DNA from 4 places in the Flocculibacter collagenilyticus genome. Region 1 is predicted to be linked to each of the others. Evidence: predicted binding sites of a transcription regulator. Region 1 holds the regulator's gene; each other region holds the start of a gene.
What was found. The regulator sigma-54, encoded in region 1, starts transcription at its own class of promoters, with help from an activator protein. The targets are predictions, from matches to a motif close to GTTGGCACGNNNNTNGNNT.

Region 1 (3,277 bases):
GGCCGAACGGAGCAGGTAAAACAACTACATTTTATATGATTGTGGGGTTGGTACCATCTGATCGGGGGCGCATTGTGCTTGCAGACCAAGATTTAACATTGGAACCAATGCATGCAAGAGCACGAGAAGGCATTGGCTATTTGCCGCAAGAAGCATCTATTTTCAGAAAACTTAGCGTTTATGACAATATCATGGCCATTTTGCAAACTCGCCGCGATTTAACCCGAATAACGCGCGAAGAAGCGCTAGATGGGTTGTTAGAAGAATTCAATATTGGTCACATTCGCGATAGCCTAGGCATGAGCTTGTCTGGCGGAGAGCGTCGTCGTGTAGAAATTGCTCGTGCATTGGCCGCTAATCCCAAATTTATTTTATTGGATGAGCCGTTTGCAGGGGTCGACCCAATTTCAGTATTAGACATCAAAAAGATTATCCAGCATTTAAAGAATAAAGGCATTGGAGTATTAATTACTGATCACAATGTACGAGAAACACTAGACGTGTGTGAGCATGCATACATTGTGAGCCATGGTGAATTAATTGCGAATGGTACACCTGAGCAAGTGTTAGCAAATCAGACCGTAAGAGATGTATACCTAGGTGAGCAATTCACGCTATAGTTAAGTTAATTAGTTAAAGGAATTTATCGGATTTTATGAGGCAGTCTTTACAGTTAAAAATTGGTCAACAGTTGACCATGACCCCACAATTGCAACAGGCTATTCGTCTCTTGCAATTATCGACGTTAGATTTGCAACAAGAAATTCAAGAAGCCTTAGACAGTAATCCACTCCTTGAAGTGGAAGAAGATCATGGCTCATCGCCTGAACAAGTGAGCGACAGCAACGACGGAACCACCAAACAAGATGCCAATGGTGAAGCTGAAGACATGACGTTTTCAGAGGTAAAAGAAATGGATACAACGGAAGCGGTTCAACAAGAGAATATGTCGGACGAGCTGCCTGTTGATAGTTCATGGGATGAGTATATTAGTGCAGCGCCGGTGGCGTCAGTGTCTGGTGCTAGCGACAATGATGATATGGTTTTTCAAGGTGAAACGACCGATAATATTCAAGATCATATTTTATGGCAAGTTAGGCTAACCCGGTTTAGCCCTACAGATGAAACGATCGCCATGGCGATAATTGAAGCGATTGACGATTCAGGCTATTTATCAGTTACTACAGAAGATATTCTGAATAGCTTAGGCGATGACGATGTAGAGCTTGATGAGGTTGAAGTAGTACTAAAGCGTATTCAATTAATGGACCCATTAGGTGTGGGAGCCCGCAGTTTAAAAGAATGTATGCTGATTCAGTTAGGTCAATTTAGCAACGATACGCCTTATTTGTCTGACGCAAAAACCATTGTGAACGAATATATCGATTTATTAGGTAATCGTGACTATCGTACTTTACAAAGAAAGACTAAGCTTAAAGAGCATCAGCTAAAAGAGGTTATGCAACTTATCCATAGCCTTAATCCAAGGCCAGCCAGTGCGGTGATTACTGAACAACCGCAATATGTTATTCCAGACGTATCAGTCGTGAAGAAAAAAGGCCGTTGGATTGTAGAATTAAATCCAGACTCAATGCCGAAAGTTACTATTAACCAGCAATACGCGGCGTTGTCTAAAACCAGTAAGTCATCTACGGATACGCAATTTATTCGTTCTCATTTACAAGATGCAAAATGGTTTATCAAAAGTTTGGAAAGTAGAAACGATACCTTACTCAAAGTTGCGAATTGTATTGTGCAGCAGCAACAGGCATTTTTTGAGTATGGTGACGAGGCCATGAAGCCAATGGTATTGAACGATGTGGCAGAAATGGTAGATATGCATGAATCAACCATTTCACGTGTGACAACGCAGAAATATATGCATACACCACGCGGCATTTTTGAGCTTAAGTACTTTTTTTCAAGCCATGTAAGTACTGAAAACGGCGGCGAGTGTTCATCAACAGCGATCAGAGCGTTGATTAAAAAATTAGTCTCTGCAGAAAATGCGGCGAAGCCATTGAGTGATAGTAAGATTGCAGAAATTATGGCTGATCAAGGTATTAAGGTAGCAAGACGTACGATTGCGAAGTATCGTGAGTCTTTGTCTATCCCTCCATCTAACCAAAGAAAGAGCTTACTGTAAGCTCTTGATGAAAGAAGGAAAGTGCTTATGCAAATCAATTTAACTTGCCGTCACGTTAATGCCACTTCGTCGATAAAAGATTATGTAGATAATAAATTTTCCAAATTAGAGCGACATTTTGATCATATCAATAATGTTCACGTTATTTTGGATTCCGAAAAGTTAATGCAAAAAGCGGAAGCAAAACTCCATGTTAATGGCGGAGAGTTGTTTGCCACAGCCACTCACGACGATATGTATGCGGCGATAGATGGGTTGATTGACAAGCTAGACCGACAAGTCATTAAACATAAGGAAAAACTTTCAAGCCACTAAAAAAGAATAGTTATTGTAATATGTCTTTTAAAACTTTGATGTCTGAGGACTGCACAAAATGTGCAGTCCTTTTTAATAGCAAGAAACGTATTTTAGAGTACATTAGCCAATTGGCACACACTAAACTGCCTGATATTAGCCAACATGAAATTTTGGACAGTTTAATGGCAAGAGAAAAGCTAGGCAGTACCGGGATTGGTAAAGGAATTGCTATTCCCCATGGCCGCTTGAAGAATACGCAAAAAACGGTCGCAATTTTTTTAGTAAGTAAAAATCCGATCCAATACGACTCAATCGATCAAAAGCCAGTTGATGTATTTTTTGCACTGTTAGTACCCGAAGAGCAATGTAAAGAACATTTAAGTACGTTGTCAGCCGTTGCTAGCATGCTTGACGATAAAAGTATGGTGAAAAGATTGCGCAAAGCCGATACTGATCAAGAGTTATTTGAGATTATGACATCCAATTAGCCGTGCTGATACGTATTCAGTTATAGCTATTTTAGAGCGCTGTATTTAAATAGTCATAACCTTAGATTAAAGTAATTCAAAGAAAGAAGGTAAATTAACAATTAAGGTAGCTTAATTTTTATGAAAATTATCATTATTAGCGGTCGTTCTGGTTCAGGGAAAACTGTAGCACTTAGGGTGTTAGAGGACTTGGGCTATTATTGCGTTGATAATATTCCTGTTAATTTACTTCCAGCCTTAGCGCACTCTTTAAATGATCGATATGAAACAGTTGCTGTGAGTGTTGATGTACGTAATTTTCCTGAAGAAGCGGATGAATTAAGCGATATTCTAGATTACTTGCCTA
Region 2 (3,277 bases), 1.6 Mb from region 1:
TTGAATTAACTTCACCTTTAAGGATTACTATGCCCTTATTAGAACTTACGTCAATGCCAGTGCCACTTACGTTTGAATCTAGCAACAAGCGTGTTTTAACTACAGTTGTTACTTTTGAATCAGTTAATGATTGAACAAAATCACTTTTTTTATCTTTATTGTTGTTTAGTACTGTTAAGTTATTTTCAACAGACTTAACGCCATCAAGACCTTCGATTAACTCTTCTGCAAGAGCCTTATCAACATCACTTTCTACTTTACCTGTAAGGTAAACTTTACCGTCTTTAACATCTGTATTAATGTCAAAAGAATTCAGGTTAGTATTTAACAATAAGGTGGTTTCTGCTTTACCATCAATCCATGCATCATGAGCTGTTTTCTCCCAGCTGTTTGCTTTGTTATTACCTGCAAATGCTGAAGTACTTACTGATAAACCCACTAATAGTGCAATCGTCTTAATTTTCATAACATCCTCCTATTGATATATTCATAGTCAATATTGCTAGAACAGTGCCAACTTGTAAAAAACAATTAAAATCAATAACTTATATTTTTATTCGTTCTCCTGTAGCGTGTTAATGTTTGAATTATTGCAATTTTTTTACACTGCAATTGTAAAATGTTCAGAAATTAACATGTGTAAATAGTAGTCACTAAGTTTCAAATTACCAAAAATATAATTTAAAAAATTACGTTAAGTTTTTTACTGAGAAACAGTCACTAAACTGTATGAAATTTACACTTTGCTAATGCCGAATTTGTGGTGATTGTTTCTTCAAATTCAATATAGAAGAGGGACTTTTTTGTTGGTTCTGTATTAAATGAAGATAAAAAAAAGCTCCCCGTAGGGAGCAAAGTGTGTCGTGGTAGGAGTAAATCAAATGTCTGTGTTAGTAAATCATTCGTTTCATATTAGTCGTTACGTTCACTTATTAAGTTTGGATCAATTATTTTTATATTGTTCTTTTAGTGCGGCCATTTTGTCATGTGTCATTTGCACAGAGGCCGCTATATGAGAAATCTTTTTAGCTAAACGTTCATCCTCAATCCGTTTCATCGCTTCTTTGAGGCGGTTCAGCGTGGCTTGTTCGTGTTGCTCTAACTCATCAATAAATACATTTGCGTTATCGTCTGAAAGCATGTCTTTGGCATCAACATACCATTGGCGTACTTTATTAAAAATGGACTCACTTTCAACTGGGCTAACTTCACGTGCAATGACTTCAGGTTCGAGCTTTTCAATAATCTCTCTTCTTATCTCGATCATGCCTGAAAAAATGCGTTTCAAATTATAATCTTCAACATGTTCTTGTGCATGTTGATAAAAAGCCAGCCCGTCATGGCAAACTGCAATGATCTCGTTAACTATCATCGCGTCTGTTTGTGTAGGATCTTGTGGTGGTACGTATACAAATGGATCCATGGTGTTACCCCCAAATGCCTTCATAACTAAAATGGCATGTCATAAATACTGGTTTAAATATCTGTTAATTTGACCTTAATCAGGTCTCGTTTTTTTTCAAAATGCTACATTTAGCAATCAATTTATATGCCAACACCTAAGGTGTTGATTTTCATTGCATTAGCCATATTTAGGAGAGGGTTAATTTTGGTAACTAGAAAGAATTACAAACATACATTGTTAAATTTACAAACTTGCCCTACCATGCGTGATGATCCTAAGGAGAACGGCAATGAGCCAACCAAAAATATTCATCCATTTAAGTGATAGAAAGTTAGAAGAGCGGTTATTATCGTTTGATGTGGTACGTTCATTCATCGTTGCTAAAAGTAGTGAACTTGAGCACTGGATTGACCAGCTTGAATTTATGCAATGTGATATTGCCTTAATTCAAGCTGATGATTTTGCAAAGCAGGATTTCGAGCGATTATGTAAAGGCGATTTGCTGTCTAATGTCGAATTTATCTTTTTCAGTCAGGGACAACCCAATCCCTATCTAGATAAAATTATGTTACGCGGTGCAGGTTTCCACCATCGTAACCCTTTCAATTTTGATATTTTAGAAGAAACCCTGAAAGATCTTTATGACGAATTATCAGAGCACCTACTAGCTTCTCAAAAGGTAGTGACCAGCGACTTAGATCAATTTGGTTTATTAGTTGGTTCGTCAAAAAGCATGCGTAAGCTTTATCGCACCATTCGTAAAGTGGCAATGACTGATACCAATGTGTTGATTATTGGTGAGAGTGGGGCAGGTAAAGAATTAGTTGCTAATACGATTCATCTAGCCAGTGAACGAAGAGAAGAGCCTTTTGTTGCAATTAACTGTGGTGCATTAAGCCCAGAATTAGTTGATAGCGAATTGTTTGGCCATACAAAAGGGGCATTTACAGGCGCGCATCGCGATCATCAAGGCGTGTTTGAACAAGCGGAAGGTGGTACGTTATTTTTAGATGAAGTTACTGAGATGCCAATTGAGCATCAGGTTAAACTGTTACGCGTGTTGGAATCTAATGAATATCGTCCAGTGGGCAGCAGTCAGCTAAAAATTGCTAATGTGCGAATTGTTGCAGCAACTAACCGCGATCCAGCACAAGCAATCAGCGATGATATTTTCCGTGAAGATTTATACTTTAGGCTAGCGCAATTTCCTATTCATGTTCCACCATTAAGAGATCGTGGTGACGACAAAACAGGGCTTGCCAAACATTTTCTAGCGTATCGAAATGCAAAAGAGGGATTTAATAAGAGTATTGCAATCGAAACATTGGCGAGAATTGAACAACATCAGTGGCCTGGTAATGTACGCGAACTTAAGCATGCAATTGAGCGTGCCTATATTCTTGCTGAGGATGTAGTGCTACCGGAACATTTGATTATTGATCAGTCATTGTGTAGTCAACAACCTGTAGAAGCGGAAGTGCCTATTGGAATGCCATTGGAAGAACTTGAAAAAGCAGCAATTTTACAATCGTTAGAAGCAAATAATATGAATAAGACTGATACTGCAAAACAGTTGGGTATTAGTGTTAAGACGCTGTATAACAAGTTAGACAAGTACCAAGAAGGTGAATAGTACTTTTTTAATTTATTAGCCTTAGATAGTACAAAAAAAAGCAGTGGTATTTTCTAATACCACTGCTTTTTTATTAATTAATAGCAATGCTAATTAACAATCAGTGTCATCAGCCTTAACGCCTTCTTTCACATCTTCACATGCGTCTTCAATTGCGTTACCTGCGTCAGTTACTGCTTCATCAATCTTTTCGCCAGCATCTTCAGCTGGACCTTGATCACAAGCTGCTAGAGCAAAAG
Region 3 (3,277 bases), 950 kb from region 1:
CTGTTTTTGAGGCTTGCGTGCTTTCTTCAAGCACTACCGTGATAATGTCACCTACCCGATGTGCCTTTCTATCAGAATATAGGCCATTGTTTGTGTCAGGATTAAACAGCGAACCGTTAGCAACTATTTTATCTACAGGTGCTTCTGGTGCTACTGGCATAAAGTAAGGATCATCTCGTTCTACAGTCGTTTGCGTACTTACGCATCCTGTAGTCAACAAACCAACTATTAATGTGATATAAAGTTTCATAATACAACTCACTCTAAATAGGTTTCATGCAAGCAGCTAAGTAAAAATAAGGCTATTAAAGCTGCTGATTTAAATTTTGCATCATTTGATCAACGGCAGAAATTACCTTCGAGTTCATTTCATAAACTCGCTGAGTTTCAATCAAATTAACGAGCTCTTCAGTCACGTTTACATTGGATGTTTCTAAAGACCCTTGAACAATTACACCAAGCCCTTCAACGCCGGGGTTGCCTTGTACTGGCGCACCGCTGACTGCGGTTTCTAAGTACAAGTTTTGTCCCATTGGTTCTAAGCCCGTTGGGTTAATAAAATCAGAAATGGTAATCTGGCCAATAACTTGGTTTTCAGCCTGACCACGCACCCGCACTGACACTTCGCCTTCTTGTGACACTGTGATTGATTGTGCGTCCTGAGGAATAATAATTTCTGGCTGTAACGGATAACCAGCTCCTGGCGTAACAATTCGACCATTTTCGTCAGATGTAAATTGACCATTACGGGTATAAGACAACGTACCGTCAGGTAACAACACCTCAAAAAAACCTTGTCCTTGGATCATCAAATCCATCGCGTTTTCAGTTGTGATCATATTGCCTTGCGAAAAGGTTTTTTGCGTTGCAACGACTTTTGCTCCCGCTCCCACCATTAAGCCAGATGGTAACTCGGTATCTGCCGATGAACGGCCACCAGGTTGATTGATGTTTTGATAAAGCAAATCTTCAAATACCGCTCGACTCTTTTTAAAACCTATCGTACTGGCGTTCGCTAAATTATTTGAAATAACCGAGGTATCGGTTTGTTGGGCATCTAATCCCGTTTTACTTATCCAAAGTGCCGGATGCATAATCCTTCTCCTCTGTGTTCGTTTCAGCAATCAGTGTTGTTAAGCGTTGCAGTAAAACACAACTCAACAATTGCTAATTAATACTGTTATTAGGTAATTCTCAATAAGTTGTTGTGACGTTCGTCATTCTCTTCGGCTTTACTCATCATTTTGACTTGCATTTCAAATTGCCTATGATGAGAGATCATCGCCACCATTTCTTCAACAGGGTTCACATTGCTCATTTCAAGTGCACCGCTAATAATACGTACGTTTGGAGATGCGTCACAAAAGCCACAATCATCTCCCACTAAATCGCCTTTAGGTCTGAACAACCCATCGTTCATCTTCGTCATGTTGCGGTTGTCATCGGCTTCAATCAGCTTAATACGGTCAACCGTTTCCAAAAAATTGGCGGGGGCGCCTTGAGGCCTAACGACAACAGAACCATCACTGCCAATTTCAACTTTTTCAATTGGAATAGGTAAAATAATCGGGCCACCCTCTCCAATAACCGGGTTTCCTCGCGACGTAATTAGCTCACCATTCGCCGTAATTTTAAGGTTACCGCTTTTAGTGTACGCCTCTTCACCTTTGCTATCCTGAACTGAAATCCAACCTTTGCCCGTTACAGCAATGTCTAAGTCACGGTCTGTTGTTTGTATTGCCCCCATTTGCATTCTTGAGCCTGGTCTTTCTTCCATTGCAAATACACGAGTTGGCAACCCTTCGCCAAACGCTTGCATGGTTCTAGCTTGTTCAAAGTCAGCTTTAAATCCAACGGTTTTTACATTCGCCAAATTATTGGCATTCATTGAAATACCGACTAAATTCTGTTTCGCACCAGACATGGCAACATACAATAACTTATCCATGACTCACCTTATTGACGATAAATAACACTTATATTGATTAAAGCAAGGATAGTGCCAGTCTATTATATGAGCATGTTTAAATGAGATTTGAAGATAAAAAAAGGCTGCCGAAGCAGCCTAGAGGGTGGTATAAAAACACTACAAAACCATTATCTAATTTGCAAAATGGTTTGCGTGATAGTTGAGTTAACTTCTAGTGCACGTGAGTTTGCTTGGTAGTTACGTTGTGCTGTGATTAAGTCTACCAATTCTGCGGTTAGGTTTACGTTAGATTGCTCAAGTGTGCCCGAACGAATAGAGCCAAAAGTGCCTGAGTCTGCCTCACCTGCTAATGGTTCACCTGACGTTTGGCTTTCAACCCAAGAAGTGTTACCCACCTGTGTTAAGCCTTGATCATTCGCAAAGCGCACTAACGCCACTTTTGAGATAGGCTGCGAATCACCATTTGAATATTTCGCTTCAATTAAGCCGTCTGTACCTATTGAGATCCCCGTTAAACGACCAACTGTTTGCCCATCTTGCGATAGTGATGTGATTTCAAACGGCGAGGAAAACTGCGTTAGATTCGTCATCGAAATATTAAAACGTTGATCTCCTTCGGCACCATTAGTAATAGCGCCAGCACCTAAATATGGCGCACCGTTGAACGGAGCAGGTAGTGGTGTAGGTGTCGCTGCCGCATCACCTAACGGTTCACCTGTTGGCGTTGGAAAGGTTTCAGTTACAGGCGTACCCGATGAATCAAATTGCAGAAGTAAACCACGCTGCTGCTGAACAGGTAATGCTGGGTTTCCATTATCGGCAGACTGGAAAGTATAGCCCTGTGAGCCTGGAGGGCTCAGAACTGGATCATCCGCTAAATCCACAGGAATCACTTCCCCTGCATCATTAGTCACCGTTGCAAACATTAACCAGCTATTTGCATTTGCCTGATTGGCCGCAGACATACCGCCTAAACCTTGTGTGGTTAACGGTGCAGCAGGGTCATAAAAGCCTGCTGCAAATGGTGCTGCGCCACCCGGAGCACCCGCTTGAACTGTTGCAGGATCATTGACTTTTACATAATAAATTGACGCTATTCTACTGTTACCTAACGAGTCATAGATAACCGTTGAAGTAGATGCAGTAAACGTATTGGTGTCAGTCGGATCAAAAGGTGTCGCGTAAGGGTCAATTGGCAGTGCAGTACTATCTAAGTTGAAACTCATATCAATGTTTTCAGTGGCTTTTGGCGAGCCAGCTGTATCAGGAATTTCAATTGCGTTAGTGGTACTTAAACTCACGGATTTTACAGAGCCGTCAGTATTAACTGGGAAGCCTTGCAAGAAG
Region 4 (3,277 bases), 630 kb from region 1:
GCCTACTTCGTTGGAAGTGTCGGTTTGGCATTCGCTATGGACCTTATCACGCAAGCAATCAGGTAAATTAATTGGCGTTACAGATGCCACGCTAGACTTTAAAATTGGCTACTTAACAAGTTTTATACTGGCCATAATTTTTACCTGGCTTGGAGCATTACTGATGTTTGGCCAAGGGGTTTCGTTTGCTAATTCAGCCGCTGCATTTGCTAGCCAATTAGTTAGTATTTATAGTAGCGCCTTAGGTGAATGGAGCTGGAGTTTAATGGCGGTGATCACTTTCATTGCACTATTTTCTACCACGTTTGCCGTGTCTGATGGCTTTCCACAAGTATGGAAGCGTGCCTATGTTATTCATCAGTCGAATAAAGTAACACCGATTAATCATTCGCAAGAGGCCAACGCCGATAGGGTTAATGTAATTAGTAATCGCGTGTATGTATCTAGCTTACTCATGTTAGCAATAGGCGGTTGGTGGATCATTTACGATTTTACTGCGGACATCAAAGCGCTATTAGACTTTGTCACCACAGTGTCATTCGTTAGCGCACCGATTTATGCTTGGCTTAATTACAAAGTGATTACCTCTAGCAAAGTGCCTTTAGCGCACCAGCCAACAGGTGTGTTTAAATGGTATACCTTAAGCAGTCTATCGTTATTAACTATATTTAGTGGTTATTTTTTGTATTGGCGATTTGGCTAACTAATTAGCCAAGGGTGTTGAGCTAAACAAGAGTGTGGTGTAAGCATGTGTGAGATTAATGAGCCGCAGGGGGCTGCGACTCATTCAATGTGCAATATGTTTAATGCCTATGTGTGTAGATTATGCAATGCGGCGCACACCGATCATCATTAGCCCCAAGGCAATAACAAAAATAGTGGCTGGCTCAGGGATGGTTGCAACACCCAATATTTCAACATCGTCGCGTGAGTCATCAACCCAAACCATAAATGCAGAACCTGAAAAGCTGCCATTAAATTCAAATGGCCACTCTGATTCAAACTGCGGGCCAGTTAGGCCAATTGCTGAATTACCTATTGTGATGTCATTTAATGCCGATAAGCTAACTTCTGAAAAGTTAATGTCATCGCTTGAATCTAAGTCGCCAACAAAAATATCAAAAATACTGACTTTATTTGAAAAAACAAATAATAAGCCTTCATCAGGATCGCTAGCAAAATCACTTGAAGAACCCGCATCCAGATCATTGCCATCATTCAATGATGACAATACACCTAAGCCGCTATCATCACGAAACACACCAAGATCGTTACCCACAACTTGGCTCCAACCTTCAATTTGATTACCCGATGCATCAAAGTTACCAGTCCACGCTGTTACAGATAATGATAAATTACCCGCGGTGAACATCATTTCGTTTGCCACCGTTTCATTATTGTCATCCCAGAACGGAATGTAATGATCTGCCATAAGCGTAGCCGAGGCGTTAAAAGAGAATACACTTTGACATAAGCAAAGCACAAAAAGAATGGACTGTTTCATGAATGGATTACTTCTTATTAGTGGTACAACAAAATTTTTATGCTTAAAGCAATAATCAAACCAACTTAAAAAGCCATTATAAAACATCAACTTTACTGCTTCTAAGTAACGAGCAGCATTTCTTATGTAAAATTTACTGACAATATTTTATTAGCGATTTTAATCTTATTTCCATTTCATAATTTTTAACCACTGTTATAATATACAGCACTTTTTATCTATTTTTTATACCGCTCATCGGCAGTCGACACATCTCAATGCTGTTCAGGTGACCAGAACTAATCAGGCGAATTATGGACGTTTCTCATCTTATTGAACATTTAAATGACCGCCAGCGTGAAGCGGTATCGGCACCATTGCAAAGCATGTTAGTGCTGGCAGGTGCTGGCAGTGGCAAAACCCGAGTGTTAGTACACCGCATTGCTTGGCTGATGCAAGTCGAGCAAGCGTCACCGTTTAGTATCATGGCTGTTACCTTTACTAATAAGGCGGCTGCTGAAATGCGAGGCAGAGTGCAAACTTTAATGGGCAGTCATGTTGGCGGGATGTGGCTTGGCACATTTCATGGGCTAGCCCATCGATTTTTACGCACACATTTTCAAGAAGCAAGCTTGCCTGAGACGTTTCAAATTTTAGACTCTGACGATCAATATCGCTTTATTCGCCGCACCCTTAAAGCATTAAATTTAGACGAGAAGCATTACCCACCCAAGCAAGTGCAATGGTTTATTAATAATAAAAAAGATGAAGGGCTGCGCCCACAGCACATTGAAAGCTACGATCACACCGAAAAGCAAATGCTAAAAGTGTACGCAAGTTATCAAGAAGCCTGTGACCGTGCTGGTTTAATCGATTTTGCAGAAATTTTGTTACGCGCACACGAAACGCTATTAAAGCATCCACCACTATTGCGCCATTACCAACAACGCTTCGAGCATATTTTGGTAGACGAGTTTCAAGATACTAACACCGTACAATATGCTTGGTTGCGACTGTTAGCCGGAGAACATGGCAACATTACGATAGTTGGAGATGATGATCAGTCAATTTACGGCTGGCGCGGCGCCAAAATAGAAAACATTCACAAGTTCACCAATGACTTTCCTAACGCGCAAACAATACGGCTAGAACAAAACTATCGCTCAACTAATACCATTCTAAAAGCAGCCAACCAACTCATTGAAAATAATAGTGCGCGTATGGGTAAAGAATTATGGACTGATGGCGATGCAGGCGAGCCAATCTCACTATACGCTGCCTACAATGAATTAGACGAAGCAAGGTTTATAGTTAACGCCATTGAGCAATGGTCAAGCAAAGGTAATACATTAAACGATGTCGCCATTTTATATCGTAATAATGCTCAATCGCGGGCACTGGAAGATGCGATCCGTCAGGCCAATCTAAAATACCGCATTTACGGTGGGCAACGCTTCTATGACCGACAAGAAATTAAAGACTCGTTGGCATATTTGCGCCTTATTACAAACCGCAATGATGACGCTGCCTTTGAGCGCATTATCAATACCCCAGCAAGGGGGATTGGTGAACGCACATTGGCAACCGTTCGAGACACCGCTAAACAACATGGGGCAACGCTGTGGCAAGCTGCGTTAACCTGCATTAATGACAAGCTTTTATCTGGCCGAGCAGCGAATGCCATTCAGCACTTTATTGATACGATTACAGCGTTTGAGCATAATATTGCAGACAAGCTCTTACATGAACAGGCAGACAGCATTATTCGTGACAGTGGCTTGTATGCCATGTATC

Region 2: HUU81_RS04505 (PA2169 family four-helix-bundle protein) is a predicted target of sigma-54. The motif match lies at 1,539-1,557, and genes of this name have one in related genera.
Region 3: HUU81_RS10975 (flagellar basal body rod protein FlgF) is a predicted target of sigma-54. The motif match lies at 1,989-2,007, and genes of this name have one in related genera.
Region 4: HUU81_RS00345 (PEP-CTERM sorting domain-containing protein) is a predicted target of sigma-54. The motif match lies at 1,551-1,569, and genes of this name have one in related genera.

What each region holds. Positions count from the first base shown of each region.
Region 1 is NZ_CP059888.1:3,426,184-3,429,460, reverse strand. Features, by position in the region: gene lptB (LPS export ABC transporter ATP-binding protein) at 1-620, shown strand, start outside; gene HUU81_RS15205 (RNA polymerase factor sigma-54) at 656-2,146, shown strand; gene hpf (ribosome hibernation promoting factor) at 2,174-2,461, shown strand; gene ptsN (PTS IIA-like nitrogen regulatory protein PtsN) at 2,482-2,931, shown strand; gene rapZ (RNase adapter RapZ) at 3,052-3,277, shown strand, end outside.
Region 2 is NZ_CP059888.1:1,016,361-1,019,637, forward strand. Features, by position in the region: gene HUU81_RS04500 (BON domain-containing protein) at 1-466, opposite strand, end outside; gene HUU81_RS04505 (PA2169 family four-helix-bundle protein) at 944-1,423, opposite strand; gene HUU81_RS04510 (sigma-54 interaction domain-containing protein) at 1,695-3,038, shown strand; gene HUU81_RS04515 (hypothetical protein) at 3,132-3,277, opposite strand, start outside.
Region 3 is NZ_CP059888.1:2,474,692-2,477,968, forward strand. Features, by position in the region: gene flgH (flagellar basal body L-ring protein FlgH) at 1-250, opposite strand, end outside; gene flgG (flagellar basal-body rod protein FlgG) at 306-1,094, opposite strand; gene HUU81_RS10975 (flagellar basal body rod protein FlgF) at 1,184-1,948, opposite strand; gene flgE (flagellar hook protein FlgE) at 2,098-3,277, opposite strand, start outside.
Region 4 is NZ_CP059888.1:80,738-84,014, reverse strand. Features, by position in the region: gene HUU81_RS00350 (NRAMP family divalent metal transporter) at 1-703, shown strand, start outside; gene HUU81_RS00345 (PEP-CTERM sorting domain-containing protein) at 824-1,432, opposite strand; gene uvrD (DNA helicase II) at 1,798-3,277, shown strand, end outside.